Regions from separate parts of the Streptomyces sp. NPDC050738 genome, predicted to be linked through region 3. Evidence: riboswitches for the same ligand, from Rfam matches in the RefSeq annotation. Region 3 holds a riboswitch; each other region holds the start of a gene.

What was found. Region 3 has a riboswitch for cyclic di-AMP ahead of AB0H78_RS28520 (NlpC/P60 family protein). Riboswitches for the same ligand answer to the same signal wherever they lie in the genome.
Region 1: linked by a shared signal. The riboswitch ahead of AB0H78_RS04260 (M23 family metallopeptidase) and the one ahead of AB0H78_RS28520 (NlpC/P60 family protein) in region 3 are both predicted to bind cyclic di-AMP.
Region 2: linked by a shared signal. The riboswitch ahead of AB0H78_RS23565 (M23 family metallopeptidase) and the one ahead of AB0H78_RS28520 (NlpC/P60 family protein) in region 3 are both predicted to bind cyclic di-AMP.
Region 4: linked by a shared signal. The riboswitch ahead of AB0H78_RS11295 (NlpC/P60 family protein) and the one ahead of AB0H78_RS28520 (NlpC/P60 family protein) in region 3 are both predicted to bind cyclic di-AMP.

Annotation. Positions count from the first base shown of each region.
Region 1 covers NZ_JBFAHN010000001.1:858,231-864,011, forward strand. The annotation lists gene AB0H78_RS04250 (MFS transporter) at 1-1,117, shown strand, start outside; gene AB0H78_RS04255 (PP2C family protein-serine/threonine phosphatase) at 1,198-2,334, shown strand; cyclic di-AMP (ydaO/yuaA leader) riboswitch at 2,550-2,683, shown strand; gene AB0H78_RS04260 (M23 family metallopeptidase) at 2,695-3,738, shown strand; gene AB0H78_RS04265 (aldo/keto reductase) at 3,885-4,829, shown strand; gene AB0H78_RS04270 (PrsW family intramembrane metalloprotease) at 4,870-5,781, opposite strand, start outside.
Region 2 covers NZ_JBFAHN010000009.1:132,674-138,454, reverse strand. The annotation lists gene AB0H78_RS23575 (HPr family phosphocarrier protein) at 18-299, shown strand; gene AB0H78_RS23570 (GntR family transcriptional regulator) at 424-1,107, opposite strand; gene AB0H78_RS23565 (M23 family metallopeptidase) at 1,287-2,102, opposite strand; cyclic di-AMP (ydaO/yuaA leader) riboswitch at 2,115-2,262, opposite strand; gene AB0H78_RS23560 (pitrilysin family protein) at 2,460-3,827, opposite strand; gene AB0H78_RS23555 (pitrilysin family protein) at 3,857-5,218, opposite strand; gene AB0H78_RS23550 (DNA topoisomerase IV subunit A) at 5,392-5,781, shown strand, end outside.
Region 3 covers NZ_JBFAHN010000013.1:93,924-99,704, reverse strand. The annotation lists gene AB0H78_RS28555 (8-amino-7-oxononanoate synthase) at 1-100, shown strand, start outside; gene AB0H78_RS28550 (DUF397 domain-containing protein) at 104-346, opposite strand; gene AB0H78_RS28545 (helix-turn-helix transcriptional regulator) at 358-1,215, opposite strand; gene AB0H78_RS28540 (ATP-binding protein) at 1,464-1,895, shown strand; gene AB0H78_RS28535 (LysR family transcriptional regulator) at 1,899-2,804, opposite strand; gene AB0H78_RS28530 (LysE family translocator) at 2,877-3,506, shown strand; gene AB0H78_RS28525 (DUF6328 family protein) at 3,475-3,978, opposite strand; gene AB0H78_RS28520 (NlpC/P60 family protein) at 4,053-4,526, opposite strand; cyclic di-AMP (ydaO/yuaA leader) riboswitch at 4,530-4,730, opposite strand; gene AB0H78_RS28515 (hypothetical protein) at 4,996-5,304, opposite strand; gene AB0H78_RS28510 (ATP-dependent Clp protease proteolytic subunit) at 5,311-5,781, opposite strand, start outside.
Region 4 covers NZ_JBFAHN010000003.1:668,037-673,817, forward strand. The annotation lists gene AB0H78_RS11285 (M23 family metallopeptidase) at 1-643, shown strand, start outside; gene pcrA (DNA helicase PcrA) at 654-3,089, opposite strand; cyclic di-AMP (ydaO/yuaA leader) riboswitch at 3,330-3,475, shown strand; gene AB0H78_RS11295 (NlpC/P60 family protein) at 3,484-4,623, shown strand; gene AB0H78_RS11300 (hypothetical protein) at 4,647-5,000, opposite strand; gene AB0H78_RS11305 (NlpC/P60 family protein) at 5,329-5,781, shown strand, end outside.

The DNA of each region.
Region 1 (5,781 bases), on a different contig from region 3:
CATGCTCATGCCCTATCTTGCCGAGCATCTGGCGGGCGGGCTCGGTCTTGCCGCGTGGGCGGTCGGGCTGGTCATGGGCGTACGGAATCTGTCGCAGCAGGGGATGTTCCTGGTGGGCGGTGCGCTCGCCGACCGCTTCGGGTTCAAGCCGCTGATCGTGGCCGGGTGCGCGCTGCGGACCGTGGGCTTCGGGGCGCTGGCCTTCGTCGAGTCGCTGCCGATGCTCATCGCGGCCTCGCTGGCGACGGGCCTCGCGGGGGCGCTGTTCAATCCGGCGGTCCGGGCCTATCTCGCCGCGGAGGCGGGCGAGGAGCGGCGGGTCGAGGCCTTCGCGCTCTTCAACGCCTTCTATCAGGCGGGGATCCTGCTGGGGCCGCTGGTGGGGGTGGCCCTGCTGGGGGTGTCGTTCCGCCTGGTGTGCGTGGTGGCCGCGGTGCTCTTCGCGGGGCTGACCGTGCTGCAGCTGGGGCGGCTGCCGGAGCGGGGGGCCGCCGTGGGGGCGGAGACCGGGCGCGGGCACTTCCGTACGGTCCTCGGCAACCGGACCTTCTGGCTCTTCGCCGCCGCGATGACCGGGTCCTACGTCCTGCAGTTCCAGGTGTATCTCGCGCTGCCGCTCGCCGCCGGCGGCCGGTGGGAGACCAGCGCGCTGTTCGTCGTCTCCGGACTGGTCGCGCTCTGCGGCCAGTTGAGGATCACCGCCTGGTGCCGGGCGCACTGGACCCGCGAGCGCTGCCTGGTGGCCGGGCTCGCGCTGATGGGCGGTGCCTTTGTCCCGCCGGCGCTGGGCTTCACCGGTCCTGCGGGGCTGCTGCTGTGCGCGGCGGTGCTCTCGGCGGGGACCGCGGTGCTCTACCCGTACGAGATGGACACCATCGTCGCGCTCTCGGGGGGCCGCCGGGTCGCCACGCACTACGGGCTCTACAACACCGTCTGCGGGATCGGCATCACGCTCGGGAACCTCGCGACGGGCTGGCTGCTCGGTGCGTACGGACAGGCCGTGTGGTGGGTGTTCATGGCGGTGGGCGCGGGGTGTGCGGTGTCCGTGGGGTTGCTGGGGCGCGGGGGGCGTCTCGCCCCGGCCCCCAGGGTCCCCCGGATGGCGGAGGCCGAATAGCAGGACGGCGCGGCTGCCAGCAGCCTGGGTGGGGCGCGGTACCGTCCGCGGCCGGGTACGGACCGGGCAGGAGAGTCACGGTGGGGCAGCAGGCTGACGGCGTACACGCATCCCGCTTCGTGCGGGTGCTGCCCGCGCTGCTGATCGCCGCCGGGATCTGCTTCGACATGGCGACCCCGGCGAACTACACCGCATCCCCGCTCTTCTCCGCCGCGCCCCTCATGGCCGCGCCGTTCTTCTCCGCGGGCGCCACGCTCCGTATCGCCGTCGCCTCGGTCGTGGCGGTCACCGGGCTGCGGATCTACCACCGGGACACGCTGACGGTCGTCTCGCTCACCGAGCTGTTCACCGTCCTCACCGTGGTCGTGCTCGCCCTCTTCATCAACCGGGTCATCCTCCGCAGCAATGCCGAGCTGGCCTCCGCCCGCGTCATCGCCGAGACCGCCCAGCGCGCCGTGCTGCCGGTGCCCGCCGACCGGATCGGCGGGCTGCACATCGCGGCGCGGTACGAGGCCGCGCAGGCCGACGCCTTCATCGGGGGCGATCTCTTCGCCGTACAGGACACGCCGTACGGGGTGCGGCTCGTGGTCGGTGACGTACGCGGGAAGGGCCTCGACGCCGTCGAGGCGGTGGCCGTGGTGATCGGCGCCTTTCGCGAGGCGGCCGAGCAGGAGTCCACTCTGGCGGGGGTGGCCCAGCGTCTGGAGCGGGCGCTGGCGCGCGAGGGGACGCGGCGCGACGGGCTCGATGCCTTCGAGGGGTTCACCACCGCGGTGCTCGCGGAGGTCCCCCGGGGGCTCGGTGTCGTACGGCTGGTCAACCGCGGGCATCCCGAGCCGCTGCTGCTGCACGCCGACGGGGCGCTGGACGCGCTGGCGCCGTCCATGCCCGCGCTGCCGCTGGGGATGGCCGAGTTGGGCAGCTGGCCGGACCGCGCGGACACCTCGCCCTTTCCGGCCGGGTCGACGCTGCTCTTCTATACGGACGGGCTCTCGGAGGCGCGGGATGCGGCCGGGGTCTTCTACGACCCGGCCGAGCGGCTGCGCGGGCGGATCTTCCCCGGTCCCGACGCGCTGCTGGACGCGCTGACCGGTGACGTACGGCGGTACACCGGAGGCGGGTCGACGGACGACATGGCGCTGCTCGCGGTGGGGCGGCCGGGGGAGGGCCAGCCAGAGCGGCGGCGGACCGTGGACATCGTTCGACACGGTACGTAATCGAAGGACGCCCCTGCGCATAACATTTGATGCACTGTCAGAAAACAGAGGTTTCGGGTGGGGTCGTCAAGTCGACCTGTTTTGCTGGACTGTGTCCCGTTAAGTCCAGGCCAAAGGCGTTAACGATCAGTCGGAACGGCTTGGAATCAGACCCCCGCGTCTATTAACGTTCGATAACGCAGCGCGGTCGTCCCAGTCGTCGCAAGAGACGGCACCGTGCGCGTGCGCCGAATTCCGCAAGGGAACCGGGGAACCACCAATTGGGGTGAATCGGGCTGAACCTGGCCCGTAGGAGACCTTCCTGCTCCGAACCCGTCAGCTAACCCGGTAGGCGAGAAGGAAGGAAAGGAGTACGCCTCCGTGGCGTCCAACAACCCTGCCCCCCAGGCTCTTTATGTCCCGAATGACAATGACTCGTTCGGTTTCGGGGGTGACGGTGGCGGTGAGACCTGGGACGAGTGGAACCCCACCGAGGACTCCGTCCGTCCGGTACGCGGCAGACACCGTGTCGCCAAGCAGCGCGGCGGACTCGCCCGCAGCTCCACGGTGTTGGGTGTCGGCGTCATCGCCGCGGTCGGCGCGGGCGGCATAGCCACCGCCGAGGGCAAAGCCCCGGTCTCCATATCCCTGCCCGACCTCCCGGCCTCGGTCACCGACCACCTGCCGGAAGCCATCAAGGCGGACATCGCCCCGGACTCCTCCGACACGGAGACGAACGCGGCACCCCTCTCCACCTCGGGCCTCACCACGGCCGCCTCGGGCCAGGGCACCACGGACGCCGGCGAGACGCTGCGCGCCCGGATCCTGCAGCAGGCCGAGCAGCAGCAGGCCGGCGCGGACGCCGAGGCCAAGGCACTGGCCCAGAAGGCAGCCGCGGACAAGGCCGCCGCCGAGGCGAAGGCGAAGCAGGACGCGGCCGCCAAGAAGGAGGCCGCCGCCAAGAAGAAGGCCGCGGAAGAGGCGGCGAAGAAGGCGGAGGCCGAGCGTCTCGCCAAGCTGGCCGCCAGTTACTCGCTGCCGGTCTCCTCGTACACCCTCACCTCGCACTTCGGCGATGCGGGCTCGATGTGGTCCTCCGGCTACCACACGGGTCTCGACTTCGCGGCCCCCACGGGCACCCCGATCAAGGCCGTACACAGCGGCACGGTCAAGTCGGCGGGCTGGTCCGGCAGTTACGGCTACCGCACGGTGCTCACGCTCGACGACGGTACGGAGCTGTGGTTCTGCCACCAGTCCTCGCTGAACGTCAGCGCCGGGCAGAAGGTCACCACGGGCGACGTCATCGGACGGGTCGGTGCGACCGGCAACGTCACCGGCCCGCACCTGCACCTCGAGGTGCACCCGAGCGGCGGCGACGCGATCGACCCGATGGCCTGGCTCCAGGCACGCGGCATCAACCCCTGATCCCGCACCTCCCCAAGACACCGGCAGTCCTGGCGGCAACCCCCCCGACGCCAGGGCTGCCGGTTTTGGCGTACCCGGAATGCCCGGAATACCCGGAACAGGACCGGCTTGGAATAGGCACCACCGGACAGGGTGTTGATCAACCCATGACTTCTCTCCGTACGCTCGGCTCCTCAGACCTCGCCGTCTTCCCGCTCGCCCTCGGTGGAAACGTCTTCGGCTGGACCGCCGACGAGGCGCAGTCCTTCGCCGTGCTCGACGCCTACACGGCCGCGGGCGGCAACTTCATCGACACCGCGGACTCCTACTCCGCGTGGGTGCCGGGGAACAAGGGCGGCGAGTCCGAGACCGTCATCGGCAAGTGGCTCGCGGCCCGGGGCAACCGCTCCGAGGTGGTCGTCGCGACCAAGGTCGGCGGCCACCCGGTCGACAAGGGACTCTCGCCCGCCAACATCAAGAAGGTCGCGGAGGACTCGCTGCGCCGGCTGGGCACCGACCACATCGACCTCTACTACACGCACTTCGACGACGTCACGGTCCCGGTCGAGGAGATCATCACCGCGCTCGACGAGCTGGTGAAGGCGGGCAAGGTGCGGGCCATCGCCGCATCCAACATCTCTCCCGAGCGCCTCGACGCGTCGATCGCGTTCTCGGAGCGGGAGGGGCTCGCGCGGTACGTCGCGCTCCAGCCGCACTACAACCTGGTCTCCCGCGACACCTACGAGGGCGAGCTCCAGGACACCGCGGCACGCCACCAGCTGGCCTCCGTCCCGTATTTCGCGCTCGCCTCGGGCTTCCTCACCGGCAAGTACCGCCCGGGCACGGCAGTCGAGAGCGCCCGCGCCGAGGGCGCCGGCAAGCACCTGCAGAGCGAGCGGGGCCTGAAGGTGCTCGACGCGCTCGACAAGGTGGCCGCCGCGCACGACGCCGAGGTCGCGACCGTGGCGCTGGCCTGGCTCGCCGCGCAGCCGACCGTGGCCGCGCCGATCGCCTCCGCGCGCACGGTGGAGCAGCTGCCCGCGCTGACCGCGGTGGCCGAACTGAAGCTGACGGAGGACGAGGTGGCGGCGCTGACCGCGGCTTCCGCCTAGCCGGTAGGGGGCAGGGGCAGGGGCAGGGGCAGGGTCAGGGTCAGTACTGCCGGTACGGGTTGTAGCCGCCGTAGTGCAGGTACGGCGGTGGCACCCGCACCCTGCCGGTCGCCTGCGCCGCGTACAGCAGCGCAGGCCCGGCTATCTCCTTGCGCTGCCACAGGTGGTGCAGAAGCTCCTGCTCCCGGGCCATGAAGTCCGGGCCCACCGCACCCCGGTGGGCCCGGTGGCGCAGGAAGGCGAGCGTCGTCGCGAAGGCCTCGTACTCGCTGACCGCACGCGCGGCGAGCTTGCCGCCGTACGTACTCCCCGCGAAATCCCTGGCCATGGTGCGGGCCCGCATCGAGGAGAGGGCCAGCGGTTCGGCCGCGCCGAGCCAGCCGGCCGCCGCGTACGCCGGGAGCTCGGCGGATATCGTGCGCAGCTCGCGCTGGCGGGTCCAGATCACCAGCCACGTCAGCAGGCCGAACACGGGGACCATGAAGGCGCCGTAGACGATGTAGAAGCCGTACGCACCGAACTTCGTCGAGCCGTTCCACAGGGCGTGCATGCCCATGGCCAGGAGCAGTCCGCACACCGGGACCGCCCAGCGCTGCAGCCGCCGGTGGCGGGGGGCGAGCGAGGCGATGCCGAAGCCGATGCCGGTCATCACCGTGAAGAGCGGGTGCGCGAAGGGCGCCATCACGATCCGCATGAAGAACGTCGAAGCGGTGAGCGAGGCGATGCCCGAGAAGCCCATCGACTGGTCCTCGCCGAAGGCGCTGCCCAGATAGAGGATGTTCTCGGTGAAGGCGAAGCCGGTCGCGGTGAGGCCGGCGAAGACCACTCCGTCGACGATCCCGGTGAAGTGCTGTCTGCGGAAGAGGAAGATCAGCATGATCGCCGTCGCCTTGGCGCTCTCCTCGACGATCGGTGCGATCACCGTGGCGCCCAGGGTGTCCGCGTGCGCGGG
Region 2 (5,781 bases), on a different contig from region 3:
ACTTGAAGGGCAACACCATGGCTGAGCGCCGCGTAAATGTCGGTTGGGCCGAGGGTCTGCACGCCCGCCCCGCCTCCATCTTCGTCCGTGCCACCACGGCCACCGGCGTCCCCGTGACGATCGCCAAGGCCGGTGGCAACCCCGTCAACGCCGCCTCGATGCTCGCCGTGCTGGGCCTCGGCGCGCAGGGCAACGAGGAGATCGTGCTCGCTTCGGACGCCGAGGGCGCGGACGCCGCTCTCGACCGTCTGGCGAAGCTGGTCGCCGAGGGTCTCGAGGAGCTCCCCGAGACCGTCTGAATTTCGCACACCGAAACCGCTCCACCAGAATTCCGGTGGAGCGGTTTCGGCATTTTCCGAACCTATTCAGGGCAGCAGAAAGGAGAGGCACTGAATTGCCTCTTCTTTGTATACGGCGCGACTGTTAATGCGAACCGCCCGCGGTGTTTACGGCATGTTGCGAAGTCCTCACATGATGCGCGGCGGCACGGCGCAGCCGGTGCGCTCCGCTCACCCGTTCCGAATGCAGCACGGTCAGCGCCCTCGCCCGTTCCGCGTCGCCGCGTGCCACGGCGTCGACGATCGCACCGTGCTCGGCCCAGGATTCGACCGGCCTGACGGGCTGCTCGACGGCGTACATCCAGGCGATCTTGTGCCGCAACTGGGTCAGCAGCGCCGTCAGCGGCGGACTGCCCGCGGACTGCGCGAGCGTCTCGTGGAACCAGCCGCCGAGTGAGCGCAAGTCCTCGCCCTGCCCCCGCCTGGCCCGCTCCTGCCCCAGCCTGACCAGGCCGCGCAGGACTTTGAGGTGCGCTTCGGTACGCCGCTGAGCAGCGCGGGCCGCGCCCATCGGCTCCAGCAGCAGCCGCATCTCGAGCAGGTCGGCGGCCTCCTGCTCGGTGGGCTCGGCGACACAGGCACCGGCATGGCGGCGGGTGGTCACGAAGCCCTCGGACTCCAGGGTCCGCAGCGCTTCGCGCACCGGGACGCGCGAGACGCCGTACCGGCGGGCCAGTACCTCCTCGGTGAGCCGACTGCCGCGCTCGAAGACACCGGAGACGATGTCGTCACGGATTGCCGTGCATACCGAGTGCGCTGGAATGCGCATCACCGAACCTCCGCCTTAATCCCCGCGAAACGCGGTCGATCGACGCCTGTTCGGCGACTCTATTGCAGCGGAGGTAAATTTCCGATGGCAGCCGGTTAATCATGGATATCTTTTGGCCACAGCACCATACGCAGAAGGCCCCGGCGCGGATGCGCCGGGGCCTTCTGGTGGAGCGGATGTCAGACGTTCACACCGTGCGAGCGCAGGTACGCGACCGGGTCGATGTCCGAGCCGTACTCGGGGCTCGTGCGGGCCTCGAAGTGGAGGTGCGGGCCCGTGACGTTGCCGGTGGCACCGGAGAGGCCGATCTGCTGGCCGGAGGTGACGGTCGAGCCGACGGAGACGCCGAGGGACGAGAGGTGGCCGTACTGCGTGTACGTGCCGTCGTTCATCTTGATGACGATGTTGTTGCCGTACGCGCCGCCCCAGCCGGCCTCGACGACGGTGCCCGCGCCGACGGCGTGGACCGACGTGCCGGACGCGGCGTGGAAGTCGATGCCGGTGTGGCTGCCGGAGGACCAGAGGCTGCCGCCGGTCTTGTAGCCGGTGGAGACGTAGGAGCCCGATATCGGCGCCACGTAGGCGTTCAGGCGCTTGCGCTCGGCCTCGCGGGCGGCGCGCTCCTTGGCCTCGCGCTCCTGCTTGGCCTTGGCCTCGGCCTTCGCCTTGGCGGCCGCGGCGGCCTTGGCCTTGGCTTCCGCCTTGGCCTTCGCTTCGGCCTTCGCCTTCGCGGCGGCCTTGGCCGTGGCGGCCTCGTGCTTCTGCGCGGCCGCCTGGGCGTCGATGTGCGCGGCGAGCGAGTCGCCGATGACGATGGTCTGGCTGAGAGCGGCGGTGTCCGCGGCGGGGGCCGCTGCTTCGGCGGCGATGGCCGGGGCGGCCAGGCCTCCTACGACGCCGGTCGTGGCGAGGGCGGCGGCACCGGCGAAGGTCGCGGTCTTGCGCGTCAGACGGTTCGGGGCACGGTGCTTACCGGTAGGGCGGGCGAACGCCATGAAGGGGTTGGTCCTTTCCTTCCTTCTCGCCTACCGGGTTAGCTGACGGGTTCGGAGCAGGAAGGTCTCCTACAGGCTTGCGCCTGATTCACCCCAGGGACTGATGTGGGTCCCCGGCTCCCCAGGCTCGCGCCAGACGGGGACTCGGCGATCACTGTCCGGGGCCGCGGACGCGGCTATAAGTACGACGAACAGCGGGACCGACGGTAAGCGGTCCGCGTTCCCGGGACCAAACAGACAGCCCCTTTTGTAGCGCACGCCACAGGACATCAAGGCAACCTCTCCAATAAAACGGACATAAGGGAGAACCCCGGCGGCCGAATGGCCGCCGGGGTCCCCTTTGTTGCTGTTTGTCGATCAGCCCGTGACGACGGTCACTTCACCGATCCCCAGCGCCCTGACCGGCTCCGCGATCTTCTCCGCATCTCCGACCAGCACCGTGACGAGACGGTCCGCGGGGAAGGCACTGACGACCGCGGCCGTGGCCTCGACCGTCCCGGTCTCGGCGAGGCGCGCGTACAGCTGCGCCTGGAAGTCGTCCGGGAGGTGCTGCTCGACCTGGTCGGCGAGCGTGCCCGCGACCGCCGCGGCCGTCTCGAACTTCAGCGGGGCGACACCCACCAGGTTCTGTACGGCGGTCTCGCGCTCGGCGTCGGTGAGCCCCTCGGCGGCGAGCGTGCGCAGCACCTTCCACAGGTCGTCCAGCGCGGGCCCGGTGGACTCGGTGTCCACCGAGCCGCTGATGGCGAGCATCGCGGCACCGGTGCCCTCGGCAGTGGAGCGCAGCACCTGGCCGAAGGCCCGTACGCCGTAGGTGTAGCCCTTCTCCTCACGCAGGACGCGGTCCAGACGGGAGGTGAGGGTGCCGCCGAGGCAGTACGTACCGAGCAACTGGGCGGGCCAGACCCGATCATGGCGGTCCGCACCGATCCGGCCGATGATCAGCTGGGTCTGCACGGAGCCGGGACGGTCCACGATGATCACGCGGCCCGTGTCGTCCGCGGTGATCGGCGGGGCCGGGCGGGGGGCCGCGGTGTTGCCCGTCCAGTCGCCGAGGGTCTCGGCGAGCAGCGCGTCCAGGTCGACGCCCGTGAGGTCGCCGACGACCACGGCGGTGGCCGTGGCGGGGCGCACATGCGCGTCGTAGAAGGCGCGGACGCCTGTGGCGTCGATGCGCGCCACCGTCTCCTCGGTGCCCCGGCGGGGGCGCGAGATGCGCAGGGAGGCCGGGAAGAGCTCCTTGGAGAGCTGCTTGGCGGCCCGGTAGCCCGGGTTGGCGTGCTCGTGCGGGATCTCGTCGAGACGGTTGCGGACCAGCCTGCTGATCTCGCCGTCGGTGAAGGCCGGTGCGCGCAGTGCCTCGGCGAGCAGGCCGAGCGCCTTGGGCAGCCGCGATACGGGGACCTCGAGGGAGACCCGGACGCCCGGGTGGTCGGCGTGCGCGTCCATGTTGGCGCCGCAGCGCTCCAGTTCGGCCGCGAACTCCTCGGCGGTGTGCTTGTCGGTGCCCTCGTTGAAGGCGCGCGACATGATCGTGGCGATCCCGTCGAGGCCCTCCGGCTCGGCGTCCAGGGGGGCGTCGAGGTTGATCTCGACGGCCACCACCTGCTGGCCGGGGCGGTGGCAGCGCAGCACGGTCAGACCGTTGGGCAGCGTGGAGCGGCCGGGAGCCGGGAAGGCCCAGGGTGTGGGCGTGCCCGGCTGGGGCTGCGGGTGGTACGTCATGCTCACGGCAGCGGTGTCGGTGGTCTCCGTCACTGGTCCGCCCCCTCTTCTTCGGCTTCTTCCGCCGCGTCTGCGGACTCGTCGGGCACTTCGGAGCTGATCGGCTCGTACACGAGGACTGCGCGGTTGTCGGGGCGCAGAAGCGCCTTGGCGACCGCCTGCACCTCCTCGGCCGTGATGTCCAGGACCCGGTGGACGGCGGTCAGCGCGAGCTGCGGGTCGCCGAACAGGACGGCGTACCGGCACAGTTGGTCGGCGCGTTGCGCCACGGTGCCGAGCCGGTCCAGCCACTCGCGCTCCAACTGGGCCTGGGCGCGCTCCATCTCCTCGGCCGTGGGACCCCGCTCGGCGAACGCGGCGAGCTCTTCGTCGACCGTCGCCTCGACCTCCGGGACCTCGATACCGCTCGACGTCTGGACGTCCAGCCAGCCGAGCGAGGGTGCGCCGGCCAGCCGCATCATGCCGAAGCCTGCGCCGGCGGCCGTCTGGTCACGGCGTACCAGACGGTTGTGGAGCAGCGAGGACTCGCCTCCGCCGAGGATGGTCAGCGCGATGTCGGCGGCGTCGCACTCGCGGGTGCCGTCCTTCGGAAGGCGGTAGGCGGCCATCAGGGCGCGTGAGGGGACGTCCTCGTGGAGCTCCTCGCGCAGCTGCTCGCCGATGATCTCCGGAAGCGAACCGTCGCGCGGCGGCTGCTTGCCGTCGTGCGAGGGGATCGAGCCGAAGTACTTCTCCACCCAGGCCAGCGTCTGCGCCGGGTCGATGTCGCCGACGACCGAGAGCACCGCGTTGTTGGGCGCGTAGTACGTACGGAAGAAGGTGCGCGCGTCCTCGAGGGTCGCGGCGTCCAGGTCGGCCATCGAGCCGATCGGCGTGTGGTGGTACGGGTGGCCCTCCGGGTAGGAGAGGGCGGCCAGCTTCTCGAACGCGGTGCCGTACGGCACGTTGTCGTACCGCTGGCGGCGCTCGTTCTTGACGACGTCGCGCTGGTTCTCCATCGACTCCTCGTCGAGGGCGGCGAGCAGCGAGCCCATCCGGTCCGCCTCCAGCCAGAGCGCGAGCTCCAGCTGGTGGGCGGGCATCGTCTCGAAGTAGTTGGTGCGCTCGAAGCTGGTGGTGCCGTTGAACGATCCGCCGGCGCCCTGGACCAGATCGGCGTGGCCGCTGCCCTTCACCTGTCCGGAGCCCTGGAACATCAGGTGCTCGAAGAGGTGGGCCAGGCCCGTACGGCCCTTGACCTCGTGCCGCGAACCGACGTCGTACCAGAGGCAGACTGCGGCAACCGGGGTCAGGTGGTCCTCGGAGAGGACCACGCGCAGGCCGTTCGCCAGCCTGTGTTCCGTTGCTGTCAGGCCGCCGGAGGAGGCCTCGGCGGTGGCCGTGTGACCCATGGGCATGTACGTCCCTTCGATCGCGGTGAAGAGGAAAGCGATGTCCTGCCACTGTATGCAAGCGCGCCGACAGCGCGCGAAGTTCCCGGGTCGCGGTCGGTGTTGTCAGTGGGACGGTCCACAATGGTCGGCGTCCCTACCTGACCAAGGCATGTGAAGGAGCCGCAGCAGCGATGGCCCGCCGCAGCACGAAGACCCCGCCGCCGGAGGACTTCGAGGAGAAGATCCTCGACATCGACGTGGTCGATGAAATGCAGGGCTCCTTCCTCGAGTACGCGTACTCGGTGATCTACTCCCGCGCCCTGCCGGACGCCCGGGACGGTATGAAGCCCGTCCACCGGCGCATCGTCTACCAGATGAACGAGATGGGGCTGCGCCGCGACCGCGGCTTTGTGAAGTGCGCCCGTGTCGTCGGCGAAGTGATGGGCAAGCTGCACCCGCACGGCGACGCGTCGATCTACGACGCCCTGGTGCGGATGGCCCAGCCGTTCTCGATGCGGCTCCCGCTGGTCGACGGACACGGGAACTTCGGCTCCCTCGGCAACGACGACCCGCCGGCCGCG
Region 3 (5,781 bases):
CGGCATCTCGCGCCTCAGGCTCACGGCGCGCGCCGATCTTAACGACCGGCAGGTCAGGGCCGCGGTGGACACGATCATCGCGACCGCGCCCACCGGGTGAGGGTCAACCCAGGCTGCCGAGCGCCTCGTTGCGTACGGCGGCCAGGAAGTTCGTCCATGTTCCCGGCGTGAAGAGCAGTGCGGGGAACGCGACATTCTTGGAGTCGCGCACGGCCAGCCGGCCGCAGCCGAGCCGTGCCGCTTCGACACAGTTGTTCATTCCGGTACTGCGGCTGCTGCGCCGCCATTGCGCGCCGTGCAGAGAAGTGGAAGTGCTGGAAGAGGTGTTCGCGGGGCGCGCGGACATGGTGCCTCCCCTTACACGCCGTCACCGATCCCGGCGATGAGATCCAACGAGTGCTGTGGCGGAAGAGCGAGCGTCTGAATGGTGCGGAACGCGGCGCTGTACGCCTCAAGGTCTTCTTTCCGCTCAAGGTAGAGGCTACTCGTCAAATGGTCGAGAACAACCACATCCAGATCAGCAATGTTCGGAAAGGAGAAAATAATGAAAGGACTCGTCATTCCGACGTAGCCACCGACGACGAAGGGCAGCACCTGCAGCCGTACATGCGGCAGTTGGGCTGCCTCCCTCAGATGACGCAGCTGGCCCGCCATCACCTTGCGGCCGCCCACCGGACGGTGCAGCACCGCCTCGTCGACGACCGCGCTCAGCTCCAGCGGGCACTCCGTACGCAGGACTCCCTGGCGGGCGAGGCGCACGTCCACCAGTGAGTCGACCGTGTCCTTGGGGAGATGCTCCAACGAGGCGCGTGTGACGGCCCGGGCGTAATCCGGGGTCTGCAGCAGCCCGGGCACCGCCGCGGTCTCCAGGCTCCGTGCGGTCCGCGCCTGCGACTCCAGGCTGATGAAATCGCGGTACTGCGGCGGCAGCAGGCCGCGGTACGCGTGCCACCAGTGGGTGCTCTCGCCCTCGCCCGAACCCGACAGAGCCGTGAACAGCGCCCGTTGGGCGGGATCGTGCACCCCGTACGTATCGAGGAGCAGTTCCACATCGGCCGGCTTCACCCCGCTGCGGCCCGTCTCGATCCGGCTCACTTTCGACTGGTGCCAGCCGACCAGTTGTGCCGCCTGGTCGCTGGTGAGTCCCGCCCGCAACCGCAGATTCCGTAATTCCTCCCCCAGCTTGCGGCGTCGCACCGCAGGGCCGTTGCTCACGCGCCTCTCCTCACCTCTCCGCTCCGCCCCGTTCCTGCCCCGCGGCGATGGGCCAGTCTGCCGCCCAAATACGGTCTCGCGTAGCAGAGTTCATCACTTCGGGCGACAGATATATGCACATCTTGGTGGATCGGCGTCGAGGGCGGCACGATGAGTGGCACTCTGGCGCGAAGCACAGTCCGAGGCGGTTCTCGAAGGACTCCGCAATTCATCGGAGCCGGCCCCGGTGGGAAAGGGACAGCGACGCCATGGCAGACCACCAGGAAGCATCCGTCACTCTGCCGAGCGAGCCGGGCTCGGTATCCTCCGCCCGTCGCTATGTCGCCAACGTGCTGGCCGAATGGGGGCTTCCGGCAGACGCCGAGATCGCCGACACGGTCCGCCTGATCGTTTCGGAGCTGGCGACCAATGCCGTACAGCACACCTTCGGGCAGTCGCCCACCTTCACGGTCGACGTCCAGCTGGACCGCGACGAACAGCTGCGCATCGGCGTCACCGACAGCCACCCGAGATGGCCTCAGCGGCTGCCGGCCGCCGTACAGCAGGACAACGGCCGCGGCATGGTGATCATCCGCTGGCTGACCGCGGAGTGCGGCGGACGGCTCAGCGTCGCCCCGACCGCCGAAGGGGGCAAGACGGTCTGGATCGCGCTGCCTTGGCCGGCCGCCGTCGAGAGCTAGGGGTCACGCCCGTCCGAATCCGCCGCGGAGCAGCGCCCGCAGGGTGTCGGCGGCCGGGCTCTCCTCACCCGTCCGGTACGCGACCGAGATCGTACGGCGGTACGCGGAGGGCTCCAGCGGGCGTACGCCCAGCGGTGTCGCCGACATCGCCGCGACCATCTCCGGCACCACCGCCACGCCGATCCCCGCACTGACCAGCGCACACACCAGGGCGTACCCCGGCGTCTCGCACACCACGGCGGGCGTCGCCCCTGCCTCGGCGAGCGCCGACTCCACACCCTGGCGGGGCGGATGCGCGGGCGCGCTGCTGATCAGCGGCTGCCCGGCGAGGTCGGCCACCGGCAGCCGGCCCGTGCCGCCGGCCAGGATGTGCCCGGGCGCGGTCACCAGCACGAGCTCCTCGACCAGAAGCGTCTCGAGCGCCACCCCCGAAGGCGCCGCGGAAGAGGCGGCGGGCTCGTACGCATGGGTCAGTGCCAGATCCGCGTCGCCCGTGGCCACCGCGCTCACGCCGTTCGGCGGCTCGTAGTCGGCGAGAGTCAGCTCGACGTCCGGATGGGAGCGGCGGAAGGAGCTGAGCACCGGCGGCAGCAGATGGATGCCCGCGGTGGTGAAGGTGCCGACCTTCAGCCGTCCGCCGGAGAGTCCGGCCAGCCGGGACAGCTCGTGCCGGGCCCGGTCCATCTCGTCGAGCACCGTACGGGCCCGCGCCGCGAGGAGCTCGCCGGCCGCGGTGAGCCGGGCTCCGCGGTGGTGGCGTACGAGCAGGGTGGCGCCCGACTCCCGCTCCAGCTTGGCGAGTTGCTGGGAGAGGGCGGGCGCCGTGTAACCGAGGCGGGCGGCGGCCCTGGTGATCGAACCGGCCTCGGCGACGGCCACCAGTGCGGCCAGCCGCGTGGGGTCGTACATAAGCGTTCCTTTAGGCAGACCCAGAAGATTGCAAGTACACGTTAAGGCCTCGCGCAGTCCAGGCTGTACGTCATGGACGCTCAACTGCTCGCATTCACCGGGGTCGCCGCAGGCATGGTCGCGATGCCCGGCGCGGACTTCGCCGTCGTCGTGCGCAATGCGCTCGCCTCCCGCGGCTCCGGTGTCGCCTGCGCGGTCGGCGTGGCCGCAGGACTGCTGGTGCACACCGCGCTGGCGGTCGCGGGACTGGCGGCCGTCCTGGTCGCGGTCCCCGTCCTCTTCCGTACGCTCCAGATCGCGGGCGGGATCTACATCCTCTACCTGGGCTGCCGCGCGCTCCATGGTGTGTTCCGCCCCGCCCCCGTGGGCCCGCAGGACGAGGAGCAGGCGGCCGGCTCCATCGGGCGGTGCCTGCGCCAGGGCTTCCTGACCAACGTCCTCAACCCCAAGGCGCCGGTCCTCTTCCTCAGCCTGCTGCCCCAGTTCGTCCCGCACGGGGCGCCGGTCCTGCCGCGTACGCTCCTGCTGGCCTCGATCGTGGTGGCACTGGCCCTCGTCTGGTTCCCGGCGGTCGCACTCCTGGTGGACCGGCTCGGGCGCTGGCTGCGCAGGCCGCGTACGGCCAGGACGGTCGAGGGCGTCACAGGGACCGCACTGGCGGGACTCGGGGTCATTCTGGTGGCGGGCTCGGCTTCCCACTGAGCCGGCGACCGACCAGCCACGGCAGCAGCGCCCACAGCCCGCCGCAGGCGAGCAGCGTCCCCACGCCGGCGGCGATGCCCTCGGGCAGCCCGTGGACGACGTCGACGACCAGCAGCACCGACCCCGTCAGGGCCAGAGCCAGCGCCACCATCCCCGCTCCCGCGAGCCGCGAGGACACCGCCACGATCTGCTCCTTGGCGCCCTGGCCGAACAGGTAGCGGTGCAGGGCCGCGGGTGCGGTGAAGAGCCCCGCGGCCACCACGGTGAGCAGCAGGGTCGTCACATACGTCCCTCGCTCGAAGGTGTCGAGCGAGGGAAAGCGGCTGGTGAAGGCGAGGGTCAGCAGAAAGGCGAAGAGGAACTGCACGCCGGTCTGGACGACCCTGAGTTCCTGGAGCAGCTCACCGAAATTGCGGTCGGCCCGCTCCAGCCGCGTCTCGTTGCGTGTGGTGCCGGGGTCCACGACGGTCATGGCGGTACGTGTTGCCCGTCGGCCGAGGACCATGCTCCGGCCGACGGGACCGTGCGTATCCCAGCGCACGCGTCTCAGCGCACGCGTCCGTACCAGACGCTCTTGGTCCAGATCCTCTCCAGCTTGACCACGGAGCCGGTCTTGGGCGAGTGCCAGATCTTGCCGCTGCCGGCGTAGATGCCCACGTGGTAGACGCTGCGCCCGGAATGGAAGAAGACCAGATCGCCCTTCTGCCGGCTGCCCGACGAGATGTGGCGCACCTTGTTGTACTGCGACTGGGCCGTGCGCGGCAGCTTCTTGCCCGCCTTCTTGTACGAGTAGAGGGTCAGCCCCGAGCAGTCGAAACGGGACGGGCCCGCGGCCCCGTACCTGTACGGGGACCCCTTCTTCGATGCGGCGACATTGAGTGCCTTTGTCGCGAGCGTGGCCGCCTGGGCCTCCGATGCGGCGCCCGGCGCCAGCAGAGTGCCGCCTACGGCGGCGGCGGTGAGGACCGTTACGGCACCGGTCCTGGACAGCAGGGACGGAACACAGATCCGCGCAGTCATGCGCAACCCTTCGTCAACCGCCTGTGAAGGATGACCTGTCGGATTCGGACTGGCGAAGATGCCCGGCCGCCTGCTGGCGGCTTCACCCCAAGGGCCGACCCCACACTCGGATCGGACCCGTCTTGCCTGGGTCCTCCACTCCTGCCGATGCACTCCTGTCGACCAGACGTCCGGGACAGCGGCAGGACTCGGCGTCCGCCCGGACCGCCCCGCCGTGGTGGCGGGGGCTTGTCGTCTCAGGGATCTTGACCCATGAAGTGTCGGATTTTCGAACCTTACCGGCAGTATGTGAGGCTCATCACGACTGCCCTGTTCGGGTGGACAGAGCACCCTCGGTGTAGCGCGTCGAGCCCCCGACGACCGCCGTACCAGGCGCGGAATAGCGCATTCCGTACAGTGTCTAGGCGGGCTGCGCAAGTCATTTGGTGCTGAATGACTACGAATGTCTAGGCCATTCGAGGTACGCGGATCAACTCCCCGACGGGCGTGGCACGGTGACCCGTTCCGCGCGGCGCTCCCCGTCGAGCACACGCAGCGCGTTCGCCAGGGTCCCGGCGTGGAGACGGTCCTCGCCCCGCATGTGCATCAGCGTCAGCGCGTCCCGCAGCGCTCCCGCCCGCGCGACGAGCGCCTGCGCTGCCCGCAGGGCCCCGTAAGTGTCGTGCCCGCGGGCCGGGTTGATCCGCCCCAGCTGGTCGACGACGTCCAGATAGCTGTCGATGAACTCGCCCTCGGCGCGCGTCAGCGCCGGCAGCGGCTCCATTTCGGGCGGCAGCATCCCCGCTCACCGCTTGGTGACGACGTGGTCGACCAGTCCGTACGCCTTGGCCGCCTCGGCGTCGAAGACCTTGTCGCGCTCGATGTCCGCCGCGATCCGCTCCGGGTCCTGTCCCGTGTGCGTGACGAGCATCGAGACCATCGACTCCCGCATGCGCAACAGCTCCCGGCTCACGATCTCCAGATCGGACGGCTGCCCCTGTACGGGGTCCTCGATCGAGGGCTGCTGTACGACGATCCGCGCTCCCGGCAGGGCCGCCCGCTTGCCCGGGGCGCCTGCGGCCAGCAGCACGGCGGCCGTTGAAGCCGCCTGGCCCAGGCAGTAGGTGGCGACGTCGCAGCCGATGAGCTGCATCGTGTCGTAGACCGCGGACATGGCATTGACCGTGCCGCCGGGGGAGTTGATGTACAGGGAGATGTCCCGGTCCGGGGCGTCGTACTCGAGATGGATGAACTGCGCGATCACATCACTGGCCGC
Region 4 (5,781 bases), on a different contig from region 3:
CGTCACCGGGCTCGGCTCGGCCTCCTCCGACGACAGCACGACGACGCAGGCCGCGGCCGACCCCTCGTCCGTGCAGTCCGTCGCCGCCAACACCAAGGTCGACACTCAGCTCGCCAACCTCAGTCACGAGGCCGACGACTTCGCGGACCGCGCCAGCCGCACCCAGGAGCGCCTCGACCTCAAGGAGCGTCAGGCCGCCGCGAAGGACAAGGCGGAGAAGGAGGCGGCGGCGAAGGAGGCCGCCCGCCCCAAGTACCTCCTCCCGGTGAAGCAGAAGGGCCTCAGCGCCTATTTCGGCCAGGCCGGCGTCAACTGGATGTCCGTCCACACCGGCATCGACTTCCCCGTCTCGTACGGCACCCCGGTGTCGTCCGCGATCGACGGCACGATCCGCACCCAGTGGAACAACGCCTACGGCAACATGGCCATAGTGACGGGCGCCGACGGTACCGAGACCTGGTACTGCCACCTCTCCAGCACCAAGATCCGTTCCGGTTCGGTGAAGGCCGGCGACGTCATCGCGTACTCGGGGAACTCCGGAAACTCCACCGGGCCGCACCTCCACTTCGAGGTACGACCCGGCGGCGGTTCGGCGATCGACCCGCTGCCGTGGCTCCGCAGCCACGGCCTCGACCCGACGTAAGCCGTAGCGACTACAGCTTCTCGACCGGCGCGTACCGCAGCAGCAGCTTCTTCGGGCGCTCGTCCCCGAAGTCCACCGTCACCTGGGCGTCCGCGCCCGTCCCGGTCACCTGCATGACCGTGCCCAGACCGAACTGGTCGTGGGTGACCCGGTCCCCCACGTGCAGCGTGATCACCGGCTTGTCGCTCGCACGCCGCGTGGCGAAGCCCGTGGCGCCACCGCTGCCGCCCCGCGCACGCGAGGAGGACAGCGACGCGGCGATCCCCGACGTCGGCCCCGCCGGAGCCGCCATCGCACCCGTCCGCTTCCACTCCAGGTGCTGGGCCGGGATCTCCTCCAGGAAGCGCGAGGCCGGGTTGTACGAGGGCTGGCCCCAGGCGCTGCGCATCGTGGAGCGCGTCAGATACAGCCGCTCGCGCGCCCGCGTGATCCCCACGTACGCGAGACGCCGCTCCTCCTCGAGCTCCTTGACCTGCCCCAGCGCGCGCATGTGCGGGAAGACCCCGTCCTCCATGCCCGTCAGGAACACCACAGGAAACTCAAGGCCCTTGGCCGTATGGAGCGTCATCAGCGTTATGACGCCGGAGCCGTCCTCGTCCTCGTCCGGGATCTGGTCCGAGTCGGCGACGAGCGCGACCCTCTCCAGGAACTCGGCGAGGGTGCCCGCGCCCTCCTCGCCTGCCGCCGAGCGCTCCTGCTCGAACTCCAGGGCCACGGCGGCCAGTTCCTGGAGGTTCTCGATACGGGTCTCGTCCTGCGGGTCGGTGGATGCCTGCAACTCGGCGAGATAGCCGGTCCGTTCGAGCACGGCCTCCAGTACGACGGCCGGTCCGGCCCCCGACTCGACGATGGTCCGCAGCTCCTCCATCAGGACGTTGAACCGCTTGACGGCGTTCGAGGAGCGGGCCGCCATTCCGTACGCCTCGTCGACCCGGCGCAGCGCCTGCGGGAAGCTGATCTTCTCCCGCAGCCCGAGCGCGTCGATCATCGCCTCGGCGCGCTCGCCGATCCCGCGCTTGGGTACGTTCAGGATGCGGCGCAGCGGGACGGTGTCCTCGGGATTGGAGAGGACCCGGAGGTACGCCAGGATGTCCCTGACCTCCTTGCGCTCGTAGAAGCGCACCCCGCCGACGACCTTGTACGGGAGCCCGACCCGGATGAAGATCTCTTCGAAGACACGGGACTGGGCGTTCGTACGGTAGAAGACGGCGACGTCCGATGCCTTCGCGTCGCCCGCGTCCGTGAGCCGGTCGATCTCCTCGGCGATGAACTGCGCCTCGTCGTGCTCGGTGTCCGCGACATAGCCGACGATCTTCGCGCCCTCGCCCGCGTCGGTCCACAGGTTCTTGGGGCGGCGGCTCTCGTTGCGCTCGATGACGGCGTTGGCGGCGGAGAGGATCGTCTGCGTGGAGCGGTAGTTCTGCTCCAGGAGGATCGTCGTCGCGTCGGGGTAGTCCTCTTCGAACTGCATGATGTTGCGGATCGTCGCGCCTCGGAAGGCGTAGATCGACTGGTCCGCGTCACCGACGACGCACAGCTCGGCGGGGGCGGGGCCCGACCCCACCAGCTCCTTGACCAGCGTGTACTGGGCGTGGTTGGTGTCCTGGTACTCGTCGACCAGGACGTGGCGGAAGCGCAGCCGGTAGTGCTCGGCGACGTCCGGGAACGCCTGGAGCAGGTGCACCGTGGTCATGATGATGTCGTCGAAGTCGAGGGCGTTCGCCTCGCGGAGGCGCCCCTGGTACATCGCGTACGCCTCGGCGAGGGTCTTCTCGAAGCCGTCGGCGGCCGTCGAGGCGAAGGTCTCCTCGTCGATGAGCTCGTTCTTGAGGTTGGAGATCTTGGCGCTGAAGGCCTTGGGCGGGAACTTCTTGGGGTCCAGGTCCAGATCCCGGCAGACCAGGGCCATGAGCCGCTTGGAGTCCGCGGCGTCGTAGATCGAGAACGACGACGTGAAGCCGAGCTTCTTCGACTCGCGGCGCAGGATGCGGACGCACGCGCTGTGGAAGGTCAGGACCCACATGGCGTGGGCGCGCGGGCCCACCAGATTCTCGACGCGCTCCTTCATCTCGCCCGCGGCCTTGTTGGTGAAGGTGATCGCGAGGATCTGGCCGGGGTGGACGCCGCGGGCGCCCAGGAGGTGCCCGATGCGGTGGGTGAGCACCCGGGTCTTGCCGGAACCCGCGCCGGCCACGATGAGCAGCGGGGACCCGGAGTGCACGACCGCCGCGCGCTGCTCGGCGTTCAGGCCGTCGAGGAGCGCGGCGGGGTCCACGGCGGGGCGGGGGGCGCCGTCGCGGTAGTACGCGTCACGAGGCGGCCCGTCGAAGGCGCCGCCGAAGAGGTCGGCGGGGACCTCCTCGGGGGCGTGGTCCTCGGGGGGCGGAGGCGCGTCCTCGGTGGGCTGGAGGTTCGCCAGGAAGCTGTCGTCAAAGAGGCTGCTCATCGTCCACCGAGTCTAGGCCGGACCAGTGACACTCCGGGTCGGTATCCCCGGCCCCCGCTCCTGTAGCGGCCGGAGACCGCTTTCGGGAGGTCCGTCCCGCAGGTCACGAAAATGTATCGGGCATATCGAACATCAGGCTTCCCACCCGCCACAGGAGGCCGCTACCGTGCTCGCTCAGGTGGCCGTACCCCCACCGGCGAACCGCGCCGGAGCGCGCCGCCGCGCCGAGTCCGCTCTGCCGCACGACCTGCGTCGTACGGCAGTTGGAGCCGGGGACCCACCAAGCACCACCGGGGTGAATCGGTCCGTACCCCCAAAGGACCGTAGGGCGCCTTCCGAAGCCCGAACCCGACAGCTAACCCGGTAGGCGGTCCACGGAAGGAACACGCCTGCCTTGGCAGACCACCGCAAGCCGCGTACCCGAATACGCGCAGCCGTACCCGCCGTATCGCTCACGACCGCGGCACTCGCCTCCGTCTCGCTGCTCACGCAGAGCGCGCAGGCCGCGCCCGCGCAGCCGAAGCCGAGCATCGAGGACGTACAGAAGAAGGTCGACGACCTCTACCGGCAGGCCGGCACCGAGACGCAGAAGTACGACCGCGCCAAGGAGTCCACCGCTCTGCAGCGCAAGAAGGTCGACAAGCTCCTCGACGCCGTGGCCGCACGCACCGACCAGCTCAACAAGTCGCGGCGCGAGCTGGGGCAGTACGCGGCAGCGCAGTACCGGGGCGGCCCGCTCGCCACCACCGCGAACCTGCTGCTCGCCGACGACCCGCAGTCGTACTTCGACCAGAACCAGGCCATGAAGCAGCTGTCCGCGCAGCAGACGCACGCGGTCGACGACTTCGAGACGCAGCAGAAGGCGGCGGCGAAGCAGCGCGCCGAGGCGACCACGCAGCTGGAGACGCTCACCACCGCGCAGGCGGATCTGAAGGCCACCAAGGGGCAGGTGCAGTCGAAGCTCGCCGAGACGCGGGAGCTGCTGTCGAAGCTGACGGCGGAGGAGAAGGCACGGCTGGCGGCGCTGGAGAAGGCGCGGCAGAAGGCGGCCGCGAAGAAGGCGGCGGAGCTGGCGGCCAAGCAGGCGGCGGCGGAGAAGGCCGCGAAGGAGGCGGCGGCGAAGGAGGCGGCGTCAGGCGGCGGCTCCGGCAGCGCCTCGGGTTCGTCGTCCTCGGGTTCGTACGCGGCCAAGGCCGCCAAGGTCCTCGACTTCGCCCGCGACCAGATGGGCAAGCCGTACGTCTGGGGCGCGACGGGCCCCAGCTCCTACGACTGCTCGGGCCTCACCCAGGCCGCCTGGAAGGCCGCCGGCATCGACCTCCCGCGCACCACCTGGGACCAGGTGAAGGTCGGCAAGCGCATCGCGACGGCCGATCTCCAACCCGGTGACCTGGTCTTCTTCTACGACGACATCAGCCATGTCGGGATCTACATCGGCGGCGGCAAGATGATCCACGCACCGCACACCGGCGCGAATGTCCGCGAGGAGTCGATCTACTACATGCCGATCTACGGCTCGGTGCGCCCGGCCTGACTCACGCCGGGCTCACCTCAGCCTCACGTCCACAGCACCGCGATGAAGATGTTGGCCACGGTCAGGCCGCCGACCGCACCGAACAGCGCCTTCTCGACCTTCTCCTCGTCACGCTTGACGTAGACCAGGCCGAGAATCACGATCAGGACCGCCAGCTTGATGCCGATCTTGACGTTGTTGACCGTGTGGTCGTCGGCCTGGTTGAGGCCGACCAGCGCGACCCCCGTGACCAGCATCGTCAGCGCCCCGTGCAGCATCGCGGGCACGAAGCGCGCCGTGCCCGCGCCCATCGCCTTCATCTGGGTCAGGAAACCACCGAGCAGCGAGGCGATGCCGATGATGTGCAGGCCCACGAAGACATTGATCAGTACGTCCATGGGCCAGACCCTAGCCACCCCTTGACACCATCTTTCACTCAGGTCGTGCGCATTCACCGGTCACAGCCGCTCACTCCATGACCAAAATGAACCACTTCAAGGCAAACCAGCGCTTTCGCGCAACCTCAGGTTTAGCGTCCTTCTCCAGGTGACCGGCTCCCCACCGCCGTCCCGTCCGATCCGCAGGAGAAGGGCCGGACGACTGTCGGTCACCACCGCCGAAAGAACCGGCGGCGGCCCGCTCCCCCTGTGCGGGCCGCCGCCGGACGCGCGTCACGGACGTGACGCGCGGATACGGACGTCATACGGAAGGACGTGACCCGCCCTCGTGGCCGCTCACCGAAAACCCAAGCAGCGCCCGCTCACCGGCCCCGCCGCCCGCACCGCGGCCACCCTCGCGATCGCCACCGTGGCATCGGCCACCGCCTTCGAAGGCACCGGGCACGCGGAGCCGAACCTCACCCCCGCTCAGGTCAAGGCGAAGGTCGACAAGCTGTACCAGGAGGCGGAGGTCGCCACCGAGGCGTACAACGGCGCCAAGCAGAAGACCCAGGCCACCCAGAAGGCCATCTCCGCGCTGCAGGACGAGGCCGCCCGCAAGACCGAGACCCTCAACGCCGCCCGGCGCCAGATCGGGCAGAGCGCGGCCGCCCAGTACCGCACCGGGGGCATCGACCCGACCGTGCAGGTGCTGCTCTCCTCGGACGCCTCGCAGTTCCTGGACCGGGCCGCGATGACCGACCAGCTGGGCGCGCGCCAGAGCGCCGATATCGATGACATT